Regions from separate parts of the Clostridium sp. 1001283B150225_161107_B6 genome, predicted to be linked through region 2. Evidence: predicted binding sites of a transcription regulator. Region 2 holds the regulator's gene; the other holds the start of a gene.

Region 1 (15,326 bases), on a different contig from region 2:
TCTCTTCCCACCTTCTGCGGCCCATGGATGTGTCCCATGGCAACATAATCAAAATAATCGAACAAATCAGCGCTCACCTGGTCCAGGCCGCCGATGGACAGCTCCTCTGAGTCGCAGCAGGACGCACCAGTGACAAACTGGTGGGCAATCAGGATATTGCGGTCATTTTCCCCTTCCCTGTTCTCTGTCATATGACCCACCGCGCAGCGGACCCCCTGGTCAAAGGTTTCAATCTCTTCCTCCGGGTAGCATTTCCTTACAGCGGCAGGCTTTACAAAGGGCAGCATATACACCCACAGGCTTCCGTATTGGTCCTCCATGCGGACCGGCTCCACATGGCCGTCATACACAGGCGCCATATAGACTTTCCTGTCCTTCATGAGCTGCCCTCCGAAGGCCAGACGCTCCGGGCTGTCATGGTTGCCGCTGATGACGAACACAGGCAGGCTCCGGTCCGCCAATCCGGTCAGGAAAGCATCAAAGACCTGCACGGCCTCAGCCGGAGGCACCGGTTTATCATATACATCCCCGGCTATGAGCACTCCGTCAGGCTTTTCCTCCTCTGCAATGGCAAGTATCCGGTCCAATATATATTTCTGGTCCTCCAGCATGGAAAAGCCATTGACCCGTTTTCCGATGTGAAGGTCTGATAAATGAATGAACTTCATATTTCTTCCTCTTTCAGGTGCATCTTTGTAACTGTTCAGCAGGTCTGCGCACTTGCTGCGCTGACCGTACGAAAATCCAGGCTTGCAGGCAAAAATCCCATGGGCGAACAGATACGCATCTTTTACCATAATACCAGAGCCAGACATCCTTTACAAGACCATCCGGCCGGCAGATACCTTTTAAGCGGATTCCCCAATAGGGATTCACTGAGAAATATCAGACTGGACTGCCGCCTTTAAAATGTGGTAAACTAGTAACTGCGTTACATGTATCAGGAGGTAAACATATGAATCCAATGAATCTTCTTCAATTAAAACCAGCCTGGAACCAATTCAAGGCCAATCACCCCAAGATGCTTTCATTTGTAAAAGCCGCATCCAGGGATGGGGTCATGGATGAAGGAACCCTGATTGAAATCACCGTCACTTCCAGCGCTGGCCAGACCATTGCTTCCAACATCCGGGTCAAACAATCCGACCTGGAATTCCTGGGAGCGCTTAAGGATGCCCTGGAAGATTAGATGCAAAGGGCGCCGCCCTGCCTTGCGGCAGGAGGACGCCCTGTTAATTCATCTCATATTTTGTTCTGTTTCACTTTGCTTCATTCTGCTTGGCTTCATTTTGCCATGCTTCATTCTGCCTTGTGTCATTTTAATTCAGATTAATGCCGGTAATGGCTGCCTGTCCGTCCACATTGTTGAAAATAATGCTGTTTTCCCCGCCCATGATGACTCCGGCGCCAAACTGTTCCAGCGTGTCCGTATCCGTGTCCGCGATTTCCTTTAACAGGCTCTCTGTAAAAATCCTGTCTGCATCCATCTTCATAAAGGCTGCCTCGTCAGCAATCTCCTCACCCTGTCCTTCTCCAAGGGAGACATAGACCGGATAAGCGCACAGACCTGCCAATGCTTCCATATCCTTATCCGCCACCGCCTTCTGCACCTTCTCCGCAAACGGCTTAATCTCGCTTTGCTCCAGTTCCGCCCCTGCATGGGACACATCCTCGGCCTCCTCCAGCAGCGCGGCCTCCTGGGAGCCGGAATCAGCTGCAAGGGAATCCTTGGGGGCTTCAGCGTCTGAGGCAGCGCCTGCATCCTCTGTCCCCGGTTCCGCCGTTTCCCCGGCCGTATCCGCGCCGGTGACAACCTCCGCCGCTGCAGTGGTCTTGGTGTCCTTGCCGCCGCAGGCTGTGATGGCTGCCGCCGCCATGATGGCTGTTCCTAAAACTGCTAATCTTCTTTTCATAATTGCATCTCCTCATCTATTTGATTTTTCGGTATGGTTTTCTTTATGTATAAGCTGGATTTCCAGGGTCCGGTATGTGCATGCATCCCCGGGAAACAAGCATTTCCCCACCGCGTCCGGTGATACACTCTAACATAAAGAGCCTGGCTCCTTTTGTCAAGGCAGCCAGGCCAACATTAATGGTTCCGTAATGAAACTTAAAAAACTGTTTCTATCCTTTTCCTAAAATTTCATAATTTACCATGCAACTTTTTGGATTTCTTTCAGTTTAACCCAATCTTCCGCTGATTATATGTTTCCCGGAATGTCTCAGCTTCTCAGGGTTGCCCGCAGCCGGTCCGGTTTCAGCAGAAGGTCCAGACCGTCCTGAATGGAGTTCACCAGCACAGATGCATGGCCCAACAGGGCGGCGCACATCCCCTCCTGTTCCAGCACCGCTATGGACAGCTGGGCCGCGTCAAACATCTGTATATCGTTGAAGCCATTTCCAAGGCAGGCCACGCCGCCCTCCAGTCCTTTTACGATTTCTTCCTTGCAGCCGGCAGCCCCCTCCCTTGGAAAGGTTCTTACCGTCACGCCCAGCGGTTCACACTGGCGCGTCACCGTGCCGTAGGTATCGGCGGTGAGAACATACACGCATACCTGCTCCTTGAGCCGGTTGATACGTTCTCCCACTCCCTCCAGCAGCATGCCGTCCGCTGCCACTGTCCCGTTATAATCCAGAACCACATGGTCAATTCTCAAGGGCTCCCGCCCAGGTATCTCTATTACAATCACAGTCTGACTCCTCCCTGTATCCCATATCCATCTATCCGTAAATTCCCGCCAGAAATGCCCTTGTCTCCTCTTCCTTCGGACACCCGAACAAATCTTCCGATTTCCCCCACTCCACCAGACGGCCTCCGAAGAGGAAGGCTGCATAATCTGATATCCTGCGGGCCTGGGCAATGTTATGGGTGACAATGACAATGGTGTACTGTTTCTTAAGCTCTGTCAGCATTTCCTCAATCACGGCAGAAGACTTAACATCCAGGGCAGAACATGGTTCGTCCAGCAGCAGCACTTCCGGGTCCACGGTCAGGGCTCTGGCAATACAAAGCCTTTGCTGCTGTCCTCCTGAGAGCTTAAGGGCATTCCTGCCCAAATCGTCCCTGACCTCATCATAAAGTCCGGCCATCTCAAGTTTTTCCTTCACCAGGGCCTCCAGGGACGCCTTATCCCGGATGCCGTAATATCTGGGCGCATACGCCATGTTCTTATAGATGGAAAACGGAAAAGGGGCCGGTGTCTGGAATACCAGACCCACCCTGCGGCGCAGCATATCCTTCTGCATGGATTTTATCTCCTGGCCGTCCAGTAAAATTCTTCCCGATACAGACACGCCCTTTTCCTCCGCCAGCAATCCGTTCATACACCGCAAAAGAGTGGTTTTCCCGCACCCCGACGGGCCGATGATGGCTGTAATCTGGTTGGACGGTATGTCTAAGGACAAATCAGAGAGCACCTCCCTGCCGTCATAGGATGCGCTGACATTGTGAAGCGTCATGATATGTTCCATTTTTTCTGGCTCCTCCTTGCGTAAATGGTTGCCAACAGGTTGCTGATTAAAATCAGAGCCATCATGACAAAGGCTGTCCCGTAAGCTGCATCCATGGAAGTGGCTCCCTGGGCCACCAGCAGGTAGAGATGCATGGGCAGGGCCATGGCCGGGGCAGTAAGCCGGGCCGGCAGGCTGGAATAGGCCACTGCTCCCGTGAAAATAAGGGGGGCAGTGGCTCCCATGGCATAGCACCCTCCCAGTATTACGCCTGACACGATTTCCCCTTTGCAGGCCGGCAGCACAATCTTCCATATGGTATAAAACCGGGAACAGCCCAGGGCATAGGAGGACTGTACCAGCTGTTTTGGCAGCTCCCGGAATGTTTTCTCCGCCCTGACCTCTATAAAGGGAAGAATCATCACGGCAAGAGCCACGCCCGAGGACAGGATGCAGCGCCCCCAGGCCAGGTCCCGCACCAGGAAGCTGTAAGCAAACAGGCCCAGGACAATGGAAGGGATTCCTGAAATGCACTGGATAACCATGCGGATGAATCCCGCCGTCCTGCGTCCCCTGCAGTAAAATACCATGAAAAGCGCTGTGGCAACAGCCGGAATGCTTCCCAGGACAATGGCGGCCGCCGTAAAACACAGGCTTCCCACAATGGCTGGCCAGATACCGCCTTCCTCTCCCAGGACAGCTCCCCTGGGGGACTGGGACAGAAATTCCCAGCTGATGGTGCCTGCTCCCCGGTAAAAAACATATCCGAACAGGAACAATATGACGCCTGCCACTAAAATCATACTGGAATACGCCCAGAATTTTGTAATTGATGCCCGCAGATGCATGGCTCTCCCTCCTTTAAACCTGCTCCAGCTTGCTGCGCAGCAGGGTAATGCCGGAATTAATGAGGAACAATAAGAGCATCAATACCAGCCCGGCCGCGTACAGCGCATGGTAATGGGTGCTTCCCGCCACAGCTGTTCCCATCTCCAGCGCAATCACTGCCGCAATGCTCTCGCTCTTGCCAAGAAGGGAGGGAAACAGGTTTGCATTTCCAATGACCATCATCACTGCCATGGTCTCCCCCATGGCCCGGCCAATGGCCAGTATCATGGACAGCAGTATGTTCTTCCATGACCCGGGCAGAACAATGGTGGCCACCATATGCCACCTGGAGATGCCCAGGGCATCTGCGGCGGGCTGATACCGTTCCCTCACCTTTAACATAGTCTCACTGCAGGAGGATATCAGAAACGGAAGCAGCATAACGGCCAGAAGGATTCCGGCTGCAAGGACACAGGACCCGGTGTGGACTCCCGCCTTGATGAAGAACTTAACCAGAAGGGTCAGGCCCATAAAACCGTATATCACCGATGGGATACCGGCTAAAAGGTCTACAAAGGGATAGAGAATCCCGCGCATCCGTTCCGTTGCAACGCAGGAAAGATAAATGGCGGCTCCCAGTCCCACCGTCACTGCCAGGACCATTGCCACCAGGGATACATAAAGCGTAGCCGCTATGAAATTAAAAATGCCGAAGGACGGCTCCCCTGTATAGGCGATGGGCATCCATCTCTGGCCTAACAGGAAATCAGGCACTGCCACTTCATCAAATGTGGGCAGTGCCTCCTTGACAATAAAGTATATGACAAAGGCCAGGACCATCACGGTCAGGGCGGTCAGGGCCTTTATCAGAACTGAGAATACTGCATTCAGCTGTTTGTTCATTATTTTAACTCCATTTCAAGGGAGTATTTCCCTGACGTTTTCCCTGATGCCGGTTAAGCCTCAGGGGTGAATGCAGGTATGTATCCGTTGGCTTCCACCACGTCATATCCTGTCTGTGAGAAGATGTAGTCAATGAATGCCTGCTCAGACGGGGTAACCTCTGCTCCGGTAACAAACATAACCGGTCTCTGGATGGTGTATGCGCCGCTTATGATATTCTCGGCCGTTGCCTCCACTCCGTCCACCTTCATGGCAGTCAGTACCTGTCCCTCTGCATTGGCCTTATTGTAAGCGCCGAATCCTGCATATCCGATTCCCCATTTGTCACCGGCAATATTGGTAGCCAGCTCTGTCATGGATGCAGACTGGGTTGCGGATGCAGTCACCTCACTGTCGCCCATAACGCTCTTCTGGAACACCTCATAAGCGCCACCGGATAAATCGCGGATATAGACATTGATTGTTTCTGGGGGCAGCGAGGAATCCACCTGGTCCCAGGCAGCAATCTCACCTGCAAAAATCTGGCGGATGGTATCAGCGGGCATATCGTCCATGATGGCGCAGATTGGGTTCTCCGTATTGACAGACACGGTAAGGGCATCCTTTGCCACCACGAATTCCTGGTAATGCTGTCCCAATGCTTCAATCTCAGAATCCTTGATATCCCTGGCCAGCATACCGAAATCAGCTGTGCCGTCAATGGCAGCGCTCACACCTACGCCGGAACCGCCCGGTGCAACGTAAACAGAGATATTGGAATCCGGGAAGGATGAATCCACTGCATCCCAGGTCACATACTTCTCAGTAAAGGACGATGCCAGGGATGACAGAATCGGATACAGGGAAGTGGAGCCGCAGAACAGAATGGATGACTGGAACTGCGGGGAGGCTGCCTCGGTTACTTCTACCGTTTCAGCCCCGGTTGTCTCTTCCCCTTTGTCCGCGGACGTTGTTTCAGATGCAGCTTCGGTGGCAGCTTGGGTTGTTTCAGTTGTGGATGAATTTGAGCCGCAGGCAGTCAGTAGACTGAGCGCCATGGCTGCGGATGTAACTACTGCTAAAAACTTTTTCATTTTATTCCTCCCATTGTCATATATTCCATAAATGGACATTTTTTGCAAATCAAGAATAGCACATATGACAAAAGGGCTCAAATTCAATTTTTCTATATGTTTTATGTACTCATTGCTTTTTTCTATAATATTGCCGCTGCAGGCAAGCAGACGGTTCAATCCTATTCTGATAATCCTACAGCAAAGCCCTTACCACTGCCTCTGCGGACCGTTCCTCCACCTGTATGGTAAGGCTGGGTTCATTGATATGCTCCAGATAATGGGCATCCGAATTGCTGATAATCCGGCACTGCTCCAGATACGGATTATCCCGCTTCAGCTGATGGAGCTTCTTCAGGTCCTTGACCTCCGCTGTCTTAAAACAGCTGTCCGGAGGTATAAAGCCCAGGTTTGCAATCAGGCTGTTGGCTGACTTATCCACATGGGCCGGAAACATGACGCCGTCATAGGAGCGGACCAGGTTCCACAGGCTGTCAAAGGATATTTCCGTTGCATTAATCAGCAGGCTGGGCTCTGTGCCGCACACCTGGTCCTGGGTATTGTAAATCTGCTGTTTTCCGAATATTTCTTCCCTGTTCGGAAATTTAATCAGCTTATCATAGACATAGGCGTCAAAATCAAGTGCCTTCTCCAGGGTAGGGAAAAGGCACACTGCATGGACTTCCTCGGACGTATTAATTTCCATGCCAGGCACTGCCAGCACGCCGTACTCCGCAGCGGCGGCCATAAAGGCCGGACAGTTGCGGCATGTATTATGGTCTGTAAGGGCCGCCACATCCAATCCTTTTAATGCCGCCATGCCTGCAATATTGGCAGGCGTCATGTCATCATCCCCGCAGGGCGACAGGCAGGAATGGATGTGCAGGTCATAAGCCAGGTTCATCATGACAGCATACCATGAATCTCAAGGGCCGCCTCAAAGATGGGCATATCCGTGGACAGCACTGTTATCTCCTGGTCAATGGCCTTTTTCCTGGCAGCGTCGTCCAGAACCGCACCTTCTGCCAGAATGACACAGGCCGTATCGGTCAGGGCCGCCACTGCCAGGGTGTTCATGTTGGCCATAACCGTCACCCATGCACATCCTGCCGGGGCGCGGCCCATGGCAATGCTCAGCAGGTCGCAGCAAAACGGGACCGTAATCTGCCGGTCCAGGCTGTCCCCCAGGTTCACCACGCCGAATATCTGTTTGTCAATCAATTCCTGAACTGTCATAAAAACCTCCTTTGCTCCCAGAGCATTTTCCCATTTAGGGTAATTTCCCATAAAGCACAATCATTTCCGAAACTCCGGATGACGGCGCTTTCACTCTTCATCCTCGTCCTTCTTATCAAGCACGGACATCTCGTCCGAGATTCTCTGTATGTATTCCTTCAGGATGCGCAGTGTCTCCTGGCCTCCCCTGTCGCCGTTATGCAAATCGTCCGCCAGCACAGCCACCTCCTCAGACAGCTTGTGGAGGTTTTCCCTGAGGTAGTAAACGCAGTCCGTCTCATTGGCATCCCCCCTGACAATATCCTCTGCCAGGGCCTTGCAGGTAGGAGCGCCGCAGGAACCGCAGTCCAGTCCGGGAAACTTCTTCATGAGGCGCTCCACCTGGTTCAGCCTGGAAAAGCTCTCCATCATATTGTTGCCAAGGCGGAAAACCGGTTCGTACTGGACGCCGGTGGTCCATTTGATTACATTTTCCTCGCTCTCATGCATATGGCTCCTGGCCACAGGCATGTATTTGCGGAGGCGTTTCAGCTTGACCTCTGCAACATATGGATTCTCCACTGTCAGGACGCCGCCCACGCATCCCCCGTTGCAGGCGTTCAGCTCCACAAACCGCAGATTGGTGAATTTCTGGTCCTCCATGTCCTCCAGCACGCGAATCACATTTTCAATGCCGTCCGCCGCCAGGTAATTCTCCGTAAATAGACCGCTGGCCTCTCCGCCGCTGTGTCCCCAGCTGATTCCAATCTTACCCGATGTGCCGATGACAGGATAATCCTCGCCCACAACGGTTTTCATACAGGCCAGCAGCTTGGGATATACATCCTTGATGGCCAGCACCTGGTCGATTTCGCTCTTTTCAGTTCCCAGGGGTGACTTTACATAGGTCACCTTGGAGGGGCAGGGGGAAATGAACATAATGCCAATCTGCTCCCTTGGCAGTCCCGTATCCTCCATGGCCTTTCTGACAGCCAGAACAGCCGCCACCTCCACCGGAGGATTGATAGGAAGGAGATGGGGAATCAGATTGGGAAAACGCACCCGAATCAGACGCACCACAGAAGGACATGCCGTGCTGATTAAGGGCAGCTGTCCCTCATGCTCCGATATATACTGCCTGGTAGCCTCGCTGACCAGCTCGGCGGCAGCGCTGACCTCAAACACATCGTCAAAGCCCATGCGCAGCAATGCGTTGAGCACAATGTTTACATCATCCAGGTTGTTGAACTGGCTGTACAGGGACGGGGCCGGAAGGGCCACCGTGTATTTATATTTCTTCATCACATCCAGCTTATCATAGGTCGCAAGCTTTGCATGATGGGGACAAACCCGGATACACTCCCCGCAGTCAATGCAGAATTTGTTATTGATACTGGCCTTGCCGCCCCGTACCCGGATGGCCTCCGTGGGACACCGCTTGATACAGTTGATGCAGCCCTTGCACAGTGATTCGTCCAGCCTTACAGAATGATAAAATTTATCCATTTTACCACCTCATTCTCTTATTCTTGCGAAGCATACTACAGGTTCACTACCATGGTAATGGTGGTCCCCTCTCCGATTCTGGTGTCAATATCCATGGAATCAGAATACTTCTTCATATTCGGCAGGCCCATACCTGCCCCGAAACCCAGGGAACGGATTTCATCCGGCGCAGTGGAATAGCCTGCCTGCATGGCCAGCTTTACATCCGGTATGCCGGGACCCACGTCAGCCAGTATCATCCTGATTTTTTCCGTTGTAATCTCCACAGTAATGACGCCCCCTTTGGCGTGGATTACCATGTTGATTTCTCCTTCGTACATGGCTATGGCCACCTTGCGGATGGCATCGGGACTTACACCCATCTGTTTCAATTTTCGTTTCACATCGCTGCTGGCTTCACCTGCCCTTGTGAAGTCGTCTGCCGATATGTCATATGTTAATACAATTGCTTCCTCCATAATTGGTTCCCTTCATTATTATATGTATTCTCTCCCAGTGCCTTCCGGGACATCCTGCGGCATTCCCGGATGCCGGGAGCATCAGACAGCCCCGCCGTGCAGCCCTGCCTGGTACAGCATACCGCAGGCAGAAAACATGCGGTGGCCCGTGGCCATGACTACAAGCCCCCTGTCCCTGGCCATTTCCAACATGGATTCATCGGGTTTCTTTCCCCTTACAAAAATGATACAGACAATGTCCAGCATCTCCGCTGTCCGGATAACCTGCGGATTGCACAGACCTGTCAGAAGTACAGAGTGGTCTTTGGAAAATGCCAGTACATCGCTCATCATATCCGAACCGCAGGCCGACTTTACCTCCCGATTCAGGAATTCTTCCCCTGCCAGAACCCTGGCCCCTAATACATCTTTTACATCCCTAACCGTCATACCCTTGTCTCTCCTTGCTATCATTACTTGTCAATTGTACATATTTCCGTACATTATAGCATACCATCCATTTTGTCTGTTTTCAATATAATTCCGTTTTTTTACATGTTTTTTATCGTTAGAATTTTCACATTAATGGTAGATTTTTTTTTCTATACGTGATAAAATATTGATACATTGCACAATGTACAACTAGTGAGGAGGTAATAAAAAGATGGCTTGCAAAAAACAAACTGTTCCCTTTATGGGGACGCCTGAGCAGGAAGCAGCGCTGAAATCAGTGATTGCCGAGCTGGGTGACCAGCCAGGCGCACTGATGCCGGTTATGCAGAAGGCCCAGGAAATTTATGGTTATCTTCCTATCGAAGTGCAGACCATGATATCTGACGAAATGGGTATTCCGCTGGAAAAAGTCTACGGAGTATCCACATTTTATGCCCAGTTCGCATTACAGCCAAAGGGTAAGTATAAGATATCTGTCTGTCTCGGTACCGCATGTTACGTTAAAGGCTCCGGTGAAATCTTCAGGAAACTGGAAGAATTGCTGGGCATCACCAATGGTGAGTGCACAGCAGATGGCAAATTCTCCCTGGACTCCTGCCGATGCGTTGGCGCCTGCGGACTTGCGCCCGTCATGATGATTAACGGCGAGGTATACGGAAGGCTTACTGTTGATGACATACCAGGCATTTTAGCCAAGTACAACTAAGCCTATGATGACAGAGATTTCCCTGAATGTATTAGATGTATCGGAGAATTCCACGCGGGCAGGCGCCTCGCTGGTGACCATCCTGGTAACCGCTGATACAAGCGCTGACAAGCTGACCATTGTCATAGCCGACAACGGATGCGGGATGACGCCGGAACAGGCAGCCCATGTGACGGACCCTTTCTTTACCACCAGAACCACCCGAAAGGTAGGGCTTGGGATTCCATTTTTCAAATATGCCGCGGAAAGCACTGGCGGCAGCTTCCATATTGAATCGGAACCAGGTAAGGGAACCACCGTGACAGCAGTCTTTGGACTGTCCCATATTGACAGGATGCCTTTGGGCGACATGAACGCCACCATACACAATTTAATCGTATATCATCCTGACACGGATTTTCTTTATACCTATACATACAACGATGCATCATTCACCCTGGACACCCGGGAGATGAGGGAGATTCTTGGCGGAATCCCGCTTAATACCCCTGAAGTGTCTGCTTACATAATGGAATATCTGAAAGAGAATCAACAGGAAACTGACGGAGGTGCCCTGATTTAAAGGGGTATCGACGAACATGACATGTATCGCACGTAAGTGACCAAAGTACGGTCACTAAGTGCTCATAACGAGCCACTCCACTAGGTTCGTGAAACACCTCACCAAGTGGAGATGACATGTATCGCACATAAGTGACCAAAGTACGGTCACTAAGTGCTCATAACGAGGAGGATAATCGCATATGAAAACTCTTGCTGAATTACAGGCAATCAGAGAAAAGATGCAGAGCCAGGTAAACATGCGTGCCGAAGACCATGACCATATCCGTGTGGTTGTAGGTATGGCTACCTGCGGTATCGCTGCCGGCGCCAGGCCGGTTCTGAATACGCTTGCAGACGAAGTCCAGAAAAGAGGACTTACCAATAAAATTTCCGTTACCCAGACAGGCTGTATCGGCTTATGCCAGTACGAACCCATTGTGGAAGTCATGGAGCCTGGAAAGGATAAGATTACTTATGTGAAAATGAATGCCGACAAAGCCCTGGAAGTGGTTGAGCGCCACTTGGTTGGCGGCCATCCTGTGGAGAAATACACCATGGGCGCTGCAGGTCTTAAATAAAGGAGGAAAGTACGATGTATCGTTCACACGTATTAGTCTGCGGTGGTACCGGATGTACTTCTTCCGGAAGCCCGAAGATTATGGAAGCTTTAAAATATGAAATCAAACATCAGGGACTGGAGGAGGAAGTGGCTGTTGTAGAGACAGGCTGCCACGGACTCTGCGCCTTAGGTCCTATCATGATTGTATACCCGGATGCCACCTTCTACTCCATGGTGCAGGTAAACGACATTCCTGAGATTGTTTCCGAGCACCTGTTAAAGGGCCGTGTGGTGACACGTCTTCTGTACCAGGAGACCGTAAGCCCTACCGGCGGCATCAAGGCGCTGATTGACACTGACTTTTATAAAAAACAGCACCGCATCGCCCTGCGCAACTGCGGTGTCATCAATCCTGAAAACATTGAGGAATACATAGGTACAGGCGGATACCAGGCACTGGGCAAGGTGCTCACGGAGATGACTCCGGATGATGTCATCCAGACATTGCTGGATGCCGGACTCAGGGGCCGCGGCGGCGCCGGTTTCCCAACCGGTCTTAAGTGGAAGCTCTGTAAGCAGAATGACGCCGACCAGAAATATGTATGCTGTAATGCGGACGAGGGCGACCCCGGCGCATTCATGGACCGTTCCGTGCTGGAAGGCGACCCCCATGCTCTTCTGGAGGCCATGGCCATTGCCGGTTATGCAATCGGCTCCAACCAGGGTTTTATTTATGTCCGTGCTGAGTATCCCATTGCTGTGGAACGCCTGAAAATCGCAATCCAGCAGGCCCGTGAGATGGAACTCTTAGGCAAGAACATTTTCGGAACCGGATTTGACTTTGACATCGACCTGCGTCTGGGCGCCGGCGCATTTGTCTGCGGCGAGGAAACTGCTCTTATGACCTCCATCGAGGGCAAGCGCGGCGAGCCAAGACCCAGACCTCCGTTCCCTGCACAGAAGGGTCTGTTCGGCAAGCCAAGTATCTTAAATAACGTTGAGACTTATGCAAACATTCCTCAGATTATTCTGAATGGTCCTGAGTGGTTTGCTTCCATGGGTACTGAGAAATCCAAAGGAACCAAGGTATTTGCACTGGGCGGCAAGATTAACAACACCGGCCTTGTGGAGGTTCCCATGGGCACTACCCTGCGCACTGTCATTGAAGAAATCGGCGGCGGCATTCCAAACGGCAAGAAGTTTAAGGCGGCACAGACCGGCGGACCTTCCGGCGGATGTATCCCTGCCGAGCACTTTGATATCCCCATTGACTACGACAACCTGATTTCCATTGGTTCCATGATGGGTTCCGGCGGTCTGATTGTAATGGACGAAGATGACTGTATGGTGGACATCGCCAAATTCTTCCTGGAATTTACTGTGGAGGAATCCTGCGGCAAATGTACTGCATGCCGTATCGGCACCAAACGTATGGTGGAAATCCTGACCAAGATTACAAAAGGCCAGGCTGTAATGGAAGACCTGGATAAGCTGGAGGAGCTCTGTCACTATGTAAAGGCCAACTCACTGTGCGGCCTGGGCCAGACAGCTCCCAACCCAGTACTCTCCACCCTTCATTTCTTCCGCGACGAGTACGAAGCACACATCAAGGAAAAGCGCTGTCCAGCGGGCGTATGCAAGGCGCTTCTCTCCTTTAACATTGACCGTGACAAGTGCCGCGGATGTACGCTGTGTGCCCGCAACTGTCCTGCCGGAGCAATCGTGGGCTCTGTAAAGAATCCCCATGTCATTGACCAGAACAAGTGTATCAAGTGCGGCGCTTGTATGGAAAAATGTAAATTCGGCGCTATCTACAAGAAATAATGAGGGAGGGAATATACGATGGAGACAATTAATCTTAAAATCAACGGCATTGCAGTCACCGCTCCCAAGGGTTCCACAATCCTGGAGGCAGCCAGACTGGCACATATCGAGATTCCTACTCTGTGTTTCTTAAAGGAAATCAATGAAATCGGTGCCTGCCGTATCTGTATAGTAGAATTAAAGAATGGAAAACTGGTAACTTCCTGTGTCTATCCTGCTGAGGAAGGCATGGAAGTATTTACCAATACACCTAAAGTACTGGATTCCAGGAAGAAGACATTACAGCTCCTGTTATCCAACCACAACCGTTCCTGTCTGTCCTGTGTCCGCAGCGGACACTGCGAGCTTCAGGAGCTGGCCCATGAGCTGGGCGTTGACGACGAGGGTTACTATGACGGAGAGATTACCCCGTCTGAGATTGACACCTCTGCCGCCCATATGATTCGGGACAACAGCAAATGTATCCTGTGCCGCCGCTGTGTGGCTGTCTGCGAAAACATACAGGGCATCGGCGTTATCGGCGCCAACAACCGCGGATTTGCCACTTCCATCGGCTCTGCCTTTGAGATGGGCCTGGGAGAGACCTCCTGCGTATCCTGCGGTCAGTGTATCGCCGTATGTCCAACCGGCGCCTTGACTGAGAAGGATTACACCGCAGATGTATTTGCAGCCATAGCAGACCCCAAAAAGCATGTGATTGTCCAGACTGCCCCTGCTGTACGCGCAGGACTTGGCGAGGAATTCGGACTGCCTATCGGCACGGATGTGGAAGGCAAGATGGCTGCAGCCCTGCGCCGTCTGGGCTTTGACAAGGTATTTGATACCAATTTCTCCGCAGACCTTACCATCATGGAGGAAGCGCATGAGTTTATTGACCGTGTACAAAACGGAGGCGTACTGCCGCTCATCACTTCCTGTTCACCTGGATGGGTAAAATACTGCGAGCACTATTTCCCGGACATGACAGAGAACCTGTCTTCCTGTAAATCTCCTCAGCAGATGTTTGGCGCCATTGCCAAGTCCTACTATGCCGAGAAGGCAGGAATTGACCCGAAGGACATTGTAAGCGTAAGCGTAATGCCATGTACTGCCAAGAAGTTTGAGATTGGCCGCGAGGACGAGGATGCCAACGGAATGCCGGATGTGGACATATCCATCACCACCAGGGAGCTGGCCCGCATGATTAAGAAGGCCGGCATCAGGTTCTTAGACCTGCCGGATGAGGAGTTTGACGCACCTCTGGGCCTTGGAACCGGCGCAGCCGTTATCTTCGGCGCAACAGGCGGAGTTATGGAAGCCGCCCTCAGAACTGCCGTGGAAACCCTGACAGGCGAAGAGCTGCCCAAGCCGGACTTCACAGAAGTCCGCGGCACAAAGGGAATCAAGGAAGCCACCTACAATGTAGCCGGCATGGAAGTAAAGATTGCAGTAGCTTCAGGCCTGGGCAATGCCAGAGAACTGCTGAATAAGGTTAAATCCGGTGAAGCCAGCTATCACTTCATCGAAATCATGGGATGCCCCGGCGGCTGTGTAAACGGCGGCGGACAGCCCCAGCAGCCAGGACATGTGCGCAACACAACGGACATCCGCAGTCTGAGGGCAAAGGTGCTCTACGATATCGATTTAGGCAACCCAATCCGTAAGTCCCATGAGAATCCTGCCATCAAGGAACTCTACGCCACTTACCTGGGCGAGCCAGGAAGTGAGAAAGCACATCACCTGCTCCACACCACTTATGTAAAGAGGAGCATTAACCAGCACTAATCACCACACCATAATCACGTAAATTCCGTAAAGACAGATTTTCAATGGTTTTTGCAAGCAATGTACATATATGCAAAACAGCGGAC
Region 2 (15,326 bases):
AACGGCAAAATCCCCTGCCGCCGTTCCCTCTGCCGCCTTCACCGCCTCCAGGGCCTGAACGGGAAATCCGATATCAGCCACTTCCACCTGCCCTGCATATTCCCGTCCCGGATACAGGGCTGTCCCGGTCTTCTCCCATCCAAAGGTAACGGTTACATCCGCCTTCAGGGCAATGCCCATGACAATTCCCGTATCCCCATGGATGCCTGAAGGAACATCCACTGCCACGGTACGGCGTATGGACCTGGCCTCCAGCATCTCGATGCACTGCCTGTACTCTCCCTCAACCGGCCTGCTCAGTCCCACGCCGAACACCGCGTCAATGAGAAGGCCGCACGTTTCCTTTTCCCCGTCCTGCCAGGGCGAAGAGAAAAGGCCCACATTGGCGGCAATGGAAAGCTGTGCTCTGAATTCCTCTGTTCCTCTTTCCGGATTCCCCACCAGGAATACACGCACCGGATACCCTTTTAAATGAAGCATTCTGGCTGCCGCCACGCCGTCGGCCCCGTTGTTGCCGGTGCCGCATACAGCCCACACCGTATCCCCCTTCTCCCAAAGGCGCTCTGCTGCCCGGGCCACCTCAAGAGCAGCCCGTTCCATCAGGACCAGGGATGGGATTCCCACGGTATGGATGGTATATGCGTCAATGGCCTTCATCTGTTTTCCCGTTACCAGCATCCTCATATGACTGTACCTCCTTTATCCTTCCCTCTCCCACTGCAAATGCCATGGCGTATTCCCCTGTGTTGGTGATGGAAACCTCCAGGCGTTCCATCCCCATCTCCTTAAACCGCGTAAGGGCCCCCCGGTAAAGGCGGACATAGGGCTTGCCCAAATCGTCCCTGAGCACCTCCACGTCAATGGGCATAAAGGTGCGGAATCCCGTTCCCAAAGCCTTGGCCACAGCTTCTTTCACAGCAAAAGAGCCGGCCAGCTTAGAGGCGGACCCCTTTGCTTGCCGGCTTTCCATATCTGTAAATGTGCGCATCACAAAATAATCCTTTTTACAGGCTTTTTCCATGCGGCTGATTTCAATTAAATCCGTTCCAACTCCAAGTATCATGGCGCTGACTTCCTAAACATTTACTTTAATGAATTTCTCTGCTCCTCCTGCTGGTCATACATACTGCTGACCCGGTAGGAAAGGCGCATCAGGCTCTCGGACAGATGTACATTTTCAACCACCACATCCTCCGGCACCACCAAATCCGTATGGGCAAAGTTCCAGATAGCCCTGATTCCCGCATTCACAAGGCGGTCCGCTATCTCCGGCGCCTTTGTCTTGGGAATGGTCAGCGCTGCAATCTGAATCTCATTCTCCCGGATAAATGTCTCCAAATCATCCACGGAGCGAATCTCAATTCCCCTGATAACAAGTCCAATCAGTTTGGGGTTAATATCAAACATTCCCCTGATGACAAAGCCCCTGCGCTCAAAATTCGTGTAGTTGGCAATGGCCTGTCCCAGGTTTCCTGCTCCGATGATAATTACATTATGCTGTCTGTCAATTCCCAGTATCTTAGCGATTTCCGAATAGAGGTACTTTACATTATAACCATATCCCTGCTGTCCGAATCCGCCGAAATTATTCAAATCCTGACGGATTTGAGATGCAGTCACCTTCATTCTGGCGCTCAGCTCGTTGGAGGATATACGCTCCACACCTTCCTCTATTAATTCACCTAAATAACGGTAATAGCGGGGCAGCCTAGAAATCACTGCCTTCGAAATCTCCTTGCGTTCCATGATGTATCCACCTTCCCATTGTGCAATTCTATCAAAACTCTAATAGTACTATTATAAACACACGTCAAAAAAATGTCAAACACGTTTACATATGTTCTTGAAAAAATCGTTCCCTTATATTATACTTGTGAGAGCAAAATATGTCGTTTTTAAAGGAGTTTACCATGATTTTATCATGCAGCAATATAAGCAAATCTTTTGGGGAGAAACATATATTAAAGCAGGTTTCCTTCCACCTGGAGGACCATGAGAAGGCGGCCATCGTGGGAATTAACGGCGCCGGCAAGTCCACCCTCCTGAAAATCGTCATCGGGGAGCTGGCCCCTGACGAGGGGTGCGTTGCCCTGGGCAAGGGCGCCTCTGTGGGCTATCTGGCCCAGCACCAGGACCTGGACAGCGGCAGCACCATCCAGGACGCCCTGCTGGAGGTCAAACGCCCCATTCTGCAGATGGAAGAACGCATCCGCTCCCTGGAACTGGATATGAAAAGCGCGTCCGGCGAACGCCTGGAAGCCATGCTGGAGGAATACAGCCGCCTGACCCACCAGTTTGAGCTGGAAGGCGGCTATGCCTGCCGCAGTGAAATCACCGGTGTATTAAAGGGACTGGGCTTTGCCGAGGAAGAATTCACAAAGCCCATCAATACCCTTTCCGGCGGGCAGAAGACCCGCGTGTCCCTGGGCAAGCTTCTTCTGACCAGGCCGGACATCCTGTTTCTGGACGAGCCAACCAACCACCTGGACATGGAATCCATTGCCTGGCTGGAGACTTACCTTAAGACCTACAGCGGCAGTGTAATCATTGTTGCCCATGACCGGTATTTCCTGGACCGGGTGGTGACTAAAATCGTGGAGCTGGACAATGGAACCGGAACCGTATTCAGCGGCAACTACACTGCATACAGCGACAAAAAGGCCATGCTTCGGGATGCCAGAATCCGGGCATACTTAAATCAGCAGCAGGAAATCAAGCACCAGGAGGCGGTAATTGCCAAGCTGAAATCCTTTAACCGTGAGAAATCCATACGCAGGGCCGAGAGCCGTGAAAAGATGCTGGATAAGATTGACCGGCTGGAAAAGCCCATGGACATCGACGACTCCATGGACATCCGGCTGGAGCCGGATGTGGAAAGCGGCAAGGATGTGCTTACAGTCACCGGCCTGAGCAAATCCTTTGACAGCCAGACCCTGTTCACGGATGTGGACTTTGAAATCAAGCGGGGGGAGCGGGTGGCCATCATCGGCAACAACGGAACAGGCAAGACCACCCTCCTTAAAATCATCAACCAGCTGCTTCCGGCTGATACCGGCGAAATACGCCTGGGTTCCAAGGTCCATATCGGCTACTACGACCAGGAACACCAGGTCCTTCATATGGATAAGACCCTGTTTGACGAAATCCAGGACACCTATCCCACCATGAACAATACCCAGATTCGCAATACCCTGGCCTCCTTTCTCTTTACGGGGGACGATGTGTTCAAGCTAATCCGCGACCTGAGCGGCGGCGAGCGGGGCCGTGTCTCCCTGGCCAAGCTGATGCTGTCCGACGCCAATTTCCTGCTGCTGGACGAGCCCACCAACCATCTGGACATCACGTCCAAGGAAATCCTGGAAAGCGCCCTGTGCCGTTACACCGGAACCGTCCTCTATGTGTCCCACGACCGGTATTTCATCAACCGCACAGCCACCCGAATCCTGGATTTGACCGGCCAGTCCCTGATTAATTACATCGGCAGCTATGACTACTATCTGGAGAAAAAGGAGGCTGTGGAAGCGGCCTTTGCGGCCAGGAACAGCCGTTCATCATCCGCCTCCCGTACCTCCCGGTCCGCCGGCAGCCCTTCCCAGGGCTCCCAGAATGACCTGAAGCTGGAGTGGAAGGCCCAGAAGGAAGAACAGGCCCGTATACGCAGGATTCAGAACGAGCTCAGGAAAACAGAGGATTCCATCCATGCCCTGGAGACAAGGGACAGTGAGATTGACGCCCTGCTCACCAAGGAAGAGGTCTACACCGATGTGCCGCGGCTTATGGAGCTGAATAAGGAAAAAGAGGAAATAGCCGGACAGCTAGAAACGCTGTACCTGCACTGGGAAGAATTAGCCGAGGAGGCCTGATGCCGCAGAAAGGAGCTGCTACATGAAACTGAAACGTATATTTGCCCTCATAGGCGCCATTGGGCTGGCCGGCCTGTTTATCCTGGCCATTGTGCTGGCTGCCATGGGAGCGCCGAAGAATTATCTCATGGCGGTTATCTTCTCCCTGGTTTTCATACCCATTATCATGTATGCCATGGGACTTATGACCAGGGTGCTGAAACCATCCGACCCCTTTGAAGATATGGACGGAGATGCCGGAGGGAATCCCCTGCAGGATAAAACAGACATGGATTCAAAGGATGATTTGAGAGAATCCAAGAGAACCAAATAAATGACACTCCCCCTGTGAAAGACTTTTTTATTGATATGTCTTCCACAGGAGGAGTGTTTTAACTTGACAGCCCCTTTACCCAGAACACGCCCAGCATAACCACAGACAACAGGGCCGCGCCCTCATAGGGGAACCGTATATCCAGGACGCCTGCGGCCCGGGCCATGAACCCCAATACCAGCGGTGAAGAAAACTGTCCCAGACTTCTCATAAACATAATGACGGAACCGGCTGCCAGGGACTCCTCCTTCTCACAGGCAATACATGCCTCTGCGTTAAAGGTGCCCACGGCCGAGGCAAGGGCTATTCCAAACAGTACCAGACCCAGTATGGTAAGTGCCAGGCTGTTCTTTGCATATAGAGAAAGAAGTCCGCCAATGGCGCACAGCCAGATGAAGGTACTCATATATCTTCCCAGGATATTTTTCAGCTTTCCGATACAAAGCCCTGTCACAAGGGAGCTTACGGTCTGGAATGACATAATGATTCCCACTTTTTCCCCGCGGATTAAACCCTCCGAAAGAATGATGGCGGAGCAGTTGTTCAGTATGGCAAAATAACCTACAAACACCACAAACGTGCCAATTCCATAGACCCATATCTTCTTAATGACGCCAAGGGTTCCAAAGCTATGATGCCCGGCCCCTGCTGGAACCCCATTTTCATTCCCCGCAGCCTCATTCCCCGCAGCCGTTACATCGGGAATATGCTTCAGGCACAGCCACAGACATGGGATTCCAAACAGATACACCAGGAACACGGCTCTCCAGGAAATGGCAGCCAGATACCCGGCCAGCACCATACAGATAATGGACGACACGCTGGACCATATGACAATTCCTCCATTTAAGCGGTGCTGTTCCTCCCTGGTAAAAAAATAGGACAGCAGCCCCACTGACAGCGGCATCATCAGCCCATATCCGGCTCCAATGAGGATTCTTGTAAGGACCAGTGTGTAAATACCGGTGGCCAGACCGCCCAAAAGACCGCCCGCCAGGAACAGGACCAGCCCTGTTCCGCAGAGCTTCCGGACCGAATACCGTCTGCTGAGCCAGGTAAAGGGAATGGCTGCTGCAATCACCATCAGTGACGGCAGGGATACAATCATCTGTACCAGCACGCCGGGGGCATCCGGAAAGGTCTGGCGTATGACTCCAAGGGCAGGCGATATGCCGGTTCCCACCAGCGCATTGGCCATGGAAAGGCTCAGCACTGCCCACAGCACCATGGACCTGTTTTTCAGTTCTCCTGCCGTATTATCCTTTGTACTCATGAATCCTGCCTTTCTAACAGATGGTATAGTGTGCTGATATAGACAGCCAGGGCCGGAACCATGGCATCCTCATCAATGTCAAATCCGGGATTATGCAGACTGGCTGTCAGGCCCTTCTCCTCATTCTTCACTCCGAAGAAGAAAAAAGCGCCCTTAAATTTTTTGGTATACCAGGCAAAATCCTCTGACCCCATCTCAGGCTCCGTACGCTTCATTACCTTGTCTTCGCCCAGCACTTCTGCCGCGGATTTGCAGATTATATCCGTCACATCCCTGTCATTGGCAAAGGAGGGAAATGCAAAGGAATCCTCAAATTCACAGGTGATTCCGTTCATCCGGCTGATATCCCTTACAATCTGCTCCAGCCGTTTTGCAATATAGTCCCTGACCTGGCTGTCGTGGGCCCGGAAGGTCCCTCCAAAGGTCAGCTCCGAGGGCAGGACATTTTTAGTGGACAGGACCCCGGCGTTTATGGAGCATACCGAAATAACAGCCGTCTTCATGGGCGGTATCTCCCTGGAACGTATATTCTGAATGGCCTGAATCATCTCCATGGCAATGGGTATCAGGTCATTTCCCTTATGGGGCGACGCAGCGTGACATCCCCTTCCCTTCAGCTTTACCTCAAAAAAATCGCCGCTGGCAAAAAAGTTCCCGTATCTGCACCCCATGACCCCGGCCGGGTACTGAGGCTGGCAGTGGGCTCCAAATATGGCGTCCACGCCATCCAGAACGCCGGAATCCACGATGAGCTTTGCGCCGCCGGGAGCCGGGCCTTCCTCGGCAGGCTGGAATATCAGCTTGACGCACCCGCCCGGAATCTGGTCCCTGTGCTCTGAAAGATAGGATGCCAGTCCCAGCAAAAGGGCTGTATGTACATCATGGCCGCAGGCATGGCATACCCCGTCCCTGGCGGAGCGGTAAGGCACATCCTTCTCATCCTGCATTCCCAGTGCGTCCATGTCCGCCCTGACCGCTATGGTATTTCCCGGCCTGCCCGTGTCCAGGATTCCCAGCACAGCACTCTCCGCAAATCCGGTCTGTACCTGGTATCCAAACTCCTCCAGCAGTCCTGCCACCATGGCTGATGTCTTTGGCAGATAAAATCCGGTTTCAGGACAGGAATGTATCTTTCTTCTCCACTCCACCATTCTGCTCCTGTAGTCCTGGGCCTCATTCAGTAATTCCTGCATCCTATCACACTTCCTCTCTCAGTTCTTCCGGCACAGAATCAGCCAAATATGGTTTTCAGCCTTTCAAGGCCTTCCTTTACCATAGCCCTCTGCGTACCGATATTGATACGGATAAATCCGTTTCCTTCCCTTCCGTAATGGGAACCGTCATTCGGCGCCACACCGGCTCCCACCACCTTTTCCATAAGTTCCTCCTGGCTTAATCCGTAAGCTGTGAAATCCAGCCACATAAGATAGGTTCCGTCCTGCACATACGTCTTTGCCTTAGGAAGGTTTTCCTTTACATACTCCGTCACAAACTGCGCATTCTCATATAAATACTGATTCAGCTCATCCACATAGGCTGCCCCGTGGCGGTAGGCCACCTCAAATGCCTTAAGCCCAAACAAGTCCACGCCCACATGAAACGCAGTAACTGCCTTGTTCACCCGGTTGTACAGCTCCGGATTCTTGATAATCAGGATAGATGATTTTAGACCGGCAATGTTAAAGGTCTTGCTGGGAGCCATGGCAATGACGCTGCGTCCTGCCGCATCCCGGTTCACCGTCTGGTAAGGTATGTGCTTATGACCCGGGAAAATCAGGTCGGAGTGTATCTCGTCCGAAAACACCAGGACCTGGTAGCGGCTGCACAATTCATTGAGTCTGGTCAGCTCCTCCATGGTCCACACACGTCCCACCGGATTATGGGGGCTGCAGAGTATGAAAAGCTTTACGCCCTCCTTAAACTTCTCCTCCATGTCCTCAAAGTCCATTTCATACCGCCCGTCTGCAAGTTTCAGGGAGGAAGCGACCAGGGTTCTCTCCTGCTGCTCAATCACCTTGAAAAAGGGGTCGTAAACCGGCGTGCTCACCATTACCCTGTCCCCCTTATCCGTCAGGGCATAGATGATGAAGGAACAGGCGCAGACAACGCCGGGAATGGTAATCAGCTCCTCCTTTTTTATGTCAAAGTTATTGCGGGTCCTGTTCCATTCAATGAAGCTTTCATAGTACCCCTCCGACGGGAAGGTGTACCCATAGGTGGGATGCTCCGCCCTGTCTGTCAGGGCCCGTGTGATTTCCGGCAGGGTTTCAAAGTCCATATCTGCGATTCCAAAGGGAATCAGGTCCTTCCGGCCGAAATCCTTCTCCAGCCGGTCCCACTTAATCACCTCCGTATTGTGTCTGTCAAATGCCTTGTCAAAATTGTACATGTTTTCTTACCAACCTTTCTTAGATACTTATCATTAATTGGATGCATGCCCGCTGGGTGCATCCTGTCTGATGTACCCTATCATACTCTCAGAAAGCCTCCCCTGTCTACCCCAACATAATCAGCAGGTTGCACATCCCCAGACCCACAAAGGTTCCAATCATGGAGCCAATGGCCGCCATAATCACGGAAATGGACTGATAGGATTTACCATAGGCAGCCGCAACCACGGGAGCCGAGGACACGCCGCCGATGTTGGCGATGCTGGCAATTCCCAGGGTACACAAATCCACCTTCATAAGCTTTGCCACCAGGAACATGATAACGACATGAATCAGGAGTACGGTAATGCCTGACAGGAAGAAGATGCCTGCATTGGCAAAGCTCTTTAAGTCCACATTGGAGGATGATACGGAAAGGGCAAAGACAGCCAGCGTTCCCCCTATCAGCTCCAGACCGTTTATGTAGCCGAATTCCGTGGTGGTTCCGATGATGACGCCAATGGCTGTGACCAGGAGATACAGCCACACCTGTGCAGGCACGGCCGGCACCAGTTCCCCTAAAAAACCGCCCATGTGGAAACCAAATGCAACAATCACAAGGCCCACTCCCAGAATCATAAACAAATCCAGGGAGGTTGGAATCTGTTTCTCCCTCTTAGTCTCATCCAGTCTGGATGCAATCACATCGATTTCCTCCGGATTGCCGCCTGTCCATTTATTAAACCTGGCAGCAAAGGGGACCATGACAATCAATATGGTCATCCAGGGACGGAATATCAGGTTAATCAGCAGCAGTACATTGGCCAGATTCTCATCGCTGAGCCCCACTGCCCCTGCAACCGCGTACAGGTTTTCAATGCCCCCCGTAAAACTGGCTGTCCACGTGCCGAAGGACTGGGGAATCTGCTGCAGTCCCAGCGGACCTGCAAAACACTTATACACCACCACCATTCCCACGCAGATGCTCAGGGTGGTACACAAAAATACAGCCAGCAGCTTGGGGCCTATCTTTACCATTTTCTTAAAATCACATTGCACCGCGATACAGAATACCATGAAGGGAACCATGTATTCCAGGATATTGCTTCTCATTGAACTGATGGCCTTATTGCTGAAAGACCAAATGCCAAAGGTATTGCAGCATACAACAATCAGGAAGACAATGATGACCGGCGGCAGATACTTATAAATCTTTAAGGGATACTTCTTTACAATCCAGAACACAAATGCGTTAATTGCCAATAATGCTGCTACGAAACTTAATCCTGATGTTACTAACATACGCTTCCCTCCTGTGATTCATAATGATATACGGCCAAACAGCTCTCCCCTGGCAAAACACTTTAATATTAAAACTGTTTAACCATTAAACTATTTACAATTAGAAGTATACTATAAGTTTCGCTATATTTCAACATTTTTTTATGCAAATTTACATCAGTTTCCCATCCGTCCCATCCATATATCAGTCATGTTGTATATATCCTGATTTCCGCCGCGTTTTTTCCTTCCTCTTCTCATTGAAACATGACAACTGCATGGCCATCAGCCCATGTACACAGGCCATCCTATGAATATGTAATGAAATTGGGTTGAAATCTTTCCTGTTTTTCCTTATACTAATAAGAGTACAGTTTTATCATCAAATGACCGGGGGTATTATGGAAAAAAAGAATCGAATCCAGGAAACCATATCATTAATCATGAAATATAACCGTCAGATGTACGAATACGGCAAAGACTTCCGTACCTACGGTACCGATAAGATGCTCCGGGTGGACCAGATGTCCATCATCAATTTGATTGGCGACAATCCCAGGTGCAACCTGAAACTCATTGCCCAGTCCACTGACTCCAACATCTCCACCGTATCCCTTCAGGTGGCGCGCCTTGTGAAGCTGGGCCTGCTGGAAAAGCACCGCTCCAGCATGAACCAGAGAGAAATTGTCCTGAGCCTCAGCGAGGAGGGCATGAAGGCCTATGCCTTCCACAAAAAGCTGGACCAGGACTGGTCTGATACCGTGGCTTCCCTGCTCTGCGGATATACGGAGGAGGAGCTGGCTGTCATCAACACCTTTCTCCACCAGCTGCTGACCGAGAATCCGCCCATGTAGGAGGCTGTTTACAGAATAAAGCACCCAAAACAGGACCCGCCGGCAGCTGCCGAAGGGTCCTGTTTTCAATCGTTCTATATTTATTTGCGCATAATGATGTCGTCTCTTCCCGGTCCGTTGGACACCATTGAGATAGGAGCCTCAATTTCCTTCTCCACAAACTCAATGTATTTGCGGCAGTTCTCCGGAAGGTCCTCATACTTCCTAATGCCGCGGATATCACACTTCCAGCCCGGCAGTCTGGTAAGAACCGGCCTGGCCTTCTCAAGCTTAGCCGTGGTGGGGAATTCCCTGGTGACCTGTCCGTCAATCTCATATCCGACGCAGACCGGTATTTCATCCAGATAGCCCAGCACATCCAGCACAGTAAATGCCACTTCCGTGGTGCCCTGAATCCGGCAGCCGTATCTGGTAGCCACTGCATCGAACCAGCCCACACGTCTGGGTCTTCCTGTGGTGGCGCCGTACTCTCCGCCGTCGCCTCCCCGGTTTCTCAGCTCATCTGCCTCGTCTCCAAATATCTCGCTGACAAAGGCGCCGGCGCCAACTGCGCTGGAATACGCCTTGACCACCGTGGTGATATCCTTAATCTCATAAGGAGGAATGCCTGCGCCGATGGCTCCGTAGGCAGCCAGTGTGGAGGAGGAGGTGACCATTGGGTAAATACCGTGGTCCGGGTCCTTAAGGGATCCCAGCTGCCCCTCTAACAGGATGTTCCTGCCTTCCTTAATGGCCTCATGGAGATAAGCGGAGGTATCACATACATACGGCTCAATCATATCCCGGTAGCCCAGGAGCTCTTTTATGATTTCCTCGGGGTCCAGAAGAGGTTTATGGTACAGGTGCTCCAGAATCACGTTTTTCAGTTCACATACCCTGTATGCCTTTTCCCTCAGCAGCTCCTGGTCAAAGAGCTCGCTGACCTGGAAACCAATCTTGGCATACTTATCCGAATAAAAGGGAGCAATGCCTGATTTGGTGGAACCAAAGGACTTTCCGGCCAGACGCGCTTCCTCGTAGGTGTCAAACAGCACATGATACGGCATGAGAATCTGGGCCCTGTCTGAAACCAGGATTCTGGGCTTGGGCACGCCCCGCTCCACCAGCGCTTCGATTTCCTGAACCAGATATGGGATATTAAGGGCTACTCCATTGCCGATGATGCTGGTAGTATGCTGGTAAAACACGCCGGATGGCAGAAGATGAAGGGCGAACTTGCCGTAATCATTGATGATGGTATGGCCTGCATTACTTCCGCCCTGGAAACGGATGATAATGTCAGACTCCTTGGCAAGCATATCCGTAATCTTACCCTTTCCTTCGTCACCCCAGTTAGCACCTACAATTGCTCTGACCATACTAAAATCCTCCTTCGGGTATTTCCCGTCCAATGCTCATTTGCAGTTCATGAAAGGATGGACACGCATTCCTGTGTATCTTATCCTTACCTAATTTACTACAACCTATACCATAAGTAAAGACGTTATTTATTATGTTTTCCATAAGCAGTACTTATGTCATTTCCAAGGAGGACCCTTGTACACTATCTGCTGCCTGCCCCATGCTCAACTGCCGCCTGTCCGCAGGCCATCATGCTCAGCTGCCGCCCGTCCGCAGGCCATCATGTCCAGCAGCCTGCGGCCCGGCATGGAAATCAGGCTGGACTCCCCTGTAACCACGCATATATGACGGGGCGGCATCTCCTTTTTAAACCTAAGGCGGAACACCTCCCCCCTGTCTATGGCAGCTTCAGCAAACCCTTCCATGACACAGCCGATTCCCATGTTGCGTCTGGCGAACTGTACTATCATGTCGCTGATAGCCAGCTCAAATTCCGGTTTGAGCAGCGTTCCCTGCTGTGCCAGAAAGGCGTCCATAAAGGTTCTGGTGCTTGTATTTTTTTCCAGCGCTATGCAGGGAAATGCCTCCAGCTCCTTATACTCCAGCTCCCGACCATCCAATTCCCGGAAGCTGCTGCCTGCAATAAAGACATTGCGTATGGCCTTTACCTGAAACTGCTTAACCGTTCCCCTGCTGGTAAAGGGCGTGGTCACCACCCCAAAATCAATTCTTCCCTCTTCCAGGCTTTTAATAGTCTCAGGGGTGGGCGCATTGGTCACATTCACCTTAATCTTTGGATACTCCCGGTGAAACTGTTCCAGATAAGGAAGAAGGTAAAACTGCAGCGTCATATCGCTGGCGCCAATCCGGACCTCCCCCACATCCATATTCAGCATCCGCTCCAGCATCTTCCCGCCTTCCAGAAGCTCCTCCACCCCAGGCTTCACATAGTGGTACAAAAGCTCCCCTTCCCGGGTCAGCTGCACTCCCTTGGACGTACGGAAAAAAAGCTTTGTACCGGCCTCCTTTTCCAGCTGCCGCACGGCCTGGCTCACAGCCGGCTGGGAGATACACAGCTCCTGGGCGGCGGCTGTAAGGCTGCCGTGGGCGCATACGTGGTAAAATACTTTATAGTACTCAAAATTCACATTCATCCATAAGTTCTCCTTATCGAAAGATAACATGTCCAGAATTAACTGTTATGGATATCATAGCATAAAACAGAGGGATTGTGAAACTGAAATAATGACGGCAAGCTTCCCAAATTAATTTGCTCCCCATAAATATAATATCTATGGAGAGCAGTCAAACATACTATATGAACTTACGCGTGCCGAATTACTGAATATATCACGGCCGGACCATGTTACAAAACAGCTGCTTTCATACCTGAAAAGACAGACCAGGAAAATAACAGGCTCATGATATGTGCAGCGTATTGCTGGTAACCGTTGGTGTTGCGGCGGCGCCATTAACGGTAAAAGAACCTGTCACAAATGCAGCGCCCGCCGGAATTGTGTCTGTGAACGGCAAGTTTGTCAAAGCGCTCAGTCCCGCATTCGTTACTGTAATCGTATAGGTTAAGGTATCGCCAATACTGGCGGTAAGCTTGTCTACCGCTTTAAGCAGCGTTGGGGCAAGAAGCAAAACCGTTGATACAGCGTTGCTGTTGACAGGATTACCGGCATATGTCACACTGGCGGTATTATCAAGCTTATTTATAAGGGCCACGTTTCCTCACCTCGCTTATTATGATTTTAATACATCATATGTAAGCGGGGACAAAGTGTTCCTATTATTGCTCCTGATATATATCAGACATTAATCTCAGCCGTCAGTCCCAGCACTGCCGCATTTTCCTCAAGCACCGGTTGAATGACCTCCTCCAGGAACTCCTCCACCTGCTTCGGCGCACGGCCCACATAGCGCGAAGGCTCCATGGTCTTTTTCAGTTCGTCCAGGGAAAGATTAAAAGCCGGGTCCGCTGCTATCAGCTCCAGAAGGTTGTTGTCCAGCCCTTTTTCCTTCACGTTCTTTCCGGCCTCCATGGACAGCTCCCGAATCCGCTCATGGAGCTCCTGACGGTCTCCGCCGGCCTTCACAGCGTCCATCATAATGTTCTCTGTGGCCATGAAGGGAAGCTCGGCCATCAGGTGCTTTTCAATGACCCTGGGATATACCACCAGGCCGTCCACCACGTTCAGGTACAAATCCAGGATGCCGTCCACTGCCAGGAAGCCTTCCGGCACTGACAGCCTCTTGTTTGCAGAGTCGTCCAGGGTTCTCTCAAACCACTGGGTGGATGCCACCAGCATGGGGTTCATCATGTCGCTCATCACATAGTCAGCCAGGGAGGCAATGCGCTCGCTGCGCATGGGGTTCCGCTTATAGGCCATGGCGGATGAACCAATCTGCTTTTTCTCAAATGGCTCCTCCACTTCCTTCAGATGCTGGAGGAGGCGGATGTCATTGGAGAACTTGTGCGCGCTCTGGGCAATGCCTGCCAGCACGCTTATGACACGGCTGTCCACCTTGCGGGAATAGGTCTGGCCGGATACCGGGTAACAGCCGTCAAATCCCATTTTTTCTGCAATTCTTGCATCCAGGCGGCGGCATTTCTCATGGTCCCCGTCAAAAAGCTCCAGGAAACTGGCCTGGGTGCCTGTGGTTCCCTTGGACCCCAGCAAACGCATGGAGCCAATGAGGTAATCCAGGTCATCCAGGTCCAGCTTAAGCTCCATCATCCACAGGGTGGCGCGCTTGCCTACGGTGGTGGGCTGGGCCGGCTGGAAGTGGGTGAAGGCAAGGGTTGGAAGGTCCTTGTATGTTTCAGCGAATTTGGACAGCTCCGCCAGTACGTTGAGCAGCTTTTTCCTCACCAGCTTAAGGGCTTCGGTCATAATGATGATATCCGTATTGTCTCCCACGTAGCAGGAAGTGGCGCCCAGATGGATAATGCCTTTTGCCTTAGGGCACTGCACGCCGTATGCATAGACATGGCTCATGACATCATGGCGGACTTCCTTCTCCCTGGCCTTAGCCACATCGTAGTTGATTTCCTCTGCATGGGCCTTCAGTTCCTCAATCTGCTCGTCCGTAATGGAAAGCCCCAGCTCCTTCTCTGTCTCAGCCAGCGCAATCCAGAGCTTCCTCCAGGTACAAAACTTCATATCAGGTGAAAAGATATACTGCATCTCCCTGCTGGCATAGCGCTCGGAAAGAGGGCTTACATATCTGTCGTGGTCACTCATGTCATATCCTCCGTATTCATTGATTTCATGTGTTCTATCATATCACATACCCATATTTTTTTAAATGCCCGCCGCCTATTTCTCATAGCTTCCCCGGATGTCCTGGGAGGGCGGCTCCATGGGGTAATCCCCTGTAAAGCATGCGGTGCAGATGGGCTTTTCAGCTGCCATCTGCGGCAGCCGCTCCTGCCTCAGGAAGGAAAGGCTGTCCGCCCCGATAATTTCCCTCACCTGGTCCACCGTTCTTCCATGGGCAATGAGCTGGTCCTCCGACGGAATATCGGTTCCAAAATAACAGGGGTGCAGAAAGGGCGGTGCGCTGATTCTCACATGAACCTCACTGGCGCCTGCGTCCCGCAGCATCTTCACAATCAGGGCGCTGGTGGTTCCCCGGACAATGGAGTCGTCAATCATGATAACCCTTTTTCCAGCCACTGCTTCCTTTAACACGTTGAGCTTGATACGCACGGCAGACTCCCTGCTGCTCTGCTTTGGCTTGATAAACGTCCTTCCCACATAGGAATTCTTTACAAAGGCGGTTCCGAAGGGAATCCCGGATTCCATGGCGTAGCCCAGGGCCGCCGCGTTGCCTGATTCAGGCACGCCCACCACCAGGTCCGCCTCCGCCGGGGAATCCATTGCCAGGAACCGGCCGGCCTGAACCCTGGCCCTGTAAACGCTGACACCGTCAAAAACACTGTCCGGTCTGGCAAAATAAATATACTCAAAAATACATCTGGCTTCACCGGAAGGGTCCGGCAGGCACATTTCCTTATTGGAT

The links. Region 2 encodes Rex, which represses fermentation and respiration genes when NADH is low (regulators of the CRP and FNR family bind a similar motif). Its sites were predicted from a motif close to ATTGTTAANNNNTTAACAAT; they were not measured.
Region 1: I2H39_RS21920 (NAD(P)H-dependent oxidoreductase subunit E) is a predicted target of Rex. The motif match lies at 9,956-9,975, and genes of this name have one in related genera.

Annotation. Positions count from the first base shown of each region.
Region 1 is NZ_JADNMD010000011.1:179,924-195,249, reverse strand. Features, by position in the region: gene I2H39_RS21985 (exonuclease SbcCD subunit D C-terminal domain-containing protein) at 1-668, opposite strand, end outside; gene I2H39_RS21980 (hypothetical protein) at 956-1,189, shown strand; gene I2H39_RS21975 (hypothetical protein) at 1,320-1,913, opposite strand; gene I2H39_RS21970 (HAD family hydrolase) at 2,223-2,690, opposite strand; gene I2H39_RS21965 (phosphate ABC transporter ATP-binding protein) at 2,722-3,471, opposite strand; gene pstA (phosphate ABC transporter permease PstA) at 3,456-4,298, opposite strand; gene pstC (phosphate ABC transporter permease subunit PstC) at 4,312-5,181, opposite strand; gene I2H39_RS21950 (phosphate ABC transporter substrate-binding protein) at 5,235-6,254, opposite strand; gene I2H39_RS21945 (PHP domain-containing protein) at 6,430-7,140, opposite strand; gene I2H39_RS21940 (hypothetical protein) at 7,137-7,469, opposite strand; gene I2H39_RS21935 ([Fe-Fe] hydrogenase large subunit C-terminal domain-containing protein) at 7,560-8,954, opposite strand; gene I2H39_RS21930 (ATP-binding protein) at 8,990-9,412, opposite strand; gene I2H39_RS21925 (DRTGG domain-containing protein) at 9,494-9,841, opposite strand; gene I2H39_RS21920 (NAD(P)H-dependent oxidoreductase subunit E) at 10,056-10,550, shown strand; gene I2H39_RS21915 (ATP-binding protein) at 10,555-11,112, shown strand; gene I2H39_RS21910 ((2Fe-2S) ferredoxin domain-containing protein) at 11,294-11,671, shown strand; gene nuoF (NADH-quinone oxidoreductase subunit NuoF) at 11,686-13,476, shown strand; gene I2H39_RS21900 (NADH-dependent [FeFe] hydrogenase, group A6) at 13,495-15,240, shown strand.
Region 2 is NZ_JADNMD010000004.1:300,894-316,219, reverse strand. Features, by position in the region: gene I2H39_RS12765 (NAD(P)H-hydrate dehydratase) at 1-684, opposite strand, end outside; gene acpS (holo-ACP synthase) at 644-1,063, opposite strand; gene I2H39_RS12755 (redox-sensing transcriptional repressor Rex) at 1,084-1,746, opposite strand; gene I2H39_RS12750 (ABC-F family ATP-binding cassette domain-containing protein) at 1,911-3,863, shown strand; gene I2H39_RS12745 (hypothetical protein) at 3,886-4,176, shown strand; gene I2H39_RS12740 (MFS transporter) at 4,235-5,449, opposite strand; gene I2H39_RS12735 (amidohydrolase) at 5,446-6,642, opposite strand; gene I2H39_RS12730 (MalY/PatB family protein) at 6,681-7,838, opposite strand; gene I2H39_RS12725 (DUF819 family protein) at 7,945-9,120, opposite strand; gene I2H39_RS12720 (MarR family transcriptional regulator) at 9,501-9,953, shown strand; gene I2H39_RS12715 (adenylosuccinate synthase) at 10,034-11,311, opposite strand; gene I2H39_RS12710 (LysR family transcriptional regulator) at 11,519-12,448, opposite strand; gene I2H39_RS12705 (DUF11 domain-containing protein) at 12,714-13,025, opposite strand; gene purB (adenylosuccinate lyase) at 13,109-14,545, opposite strand; gene purF (amidophosphoribosyltransferase) at 14,621-15,326, opposite strand, start outside.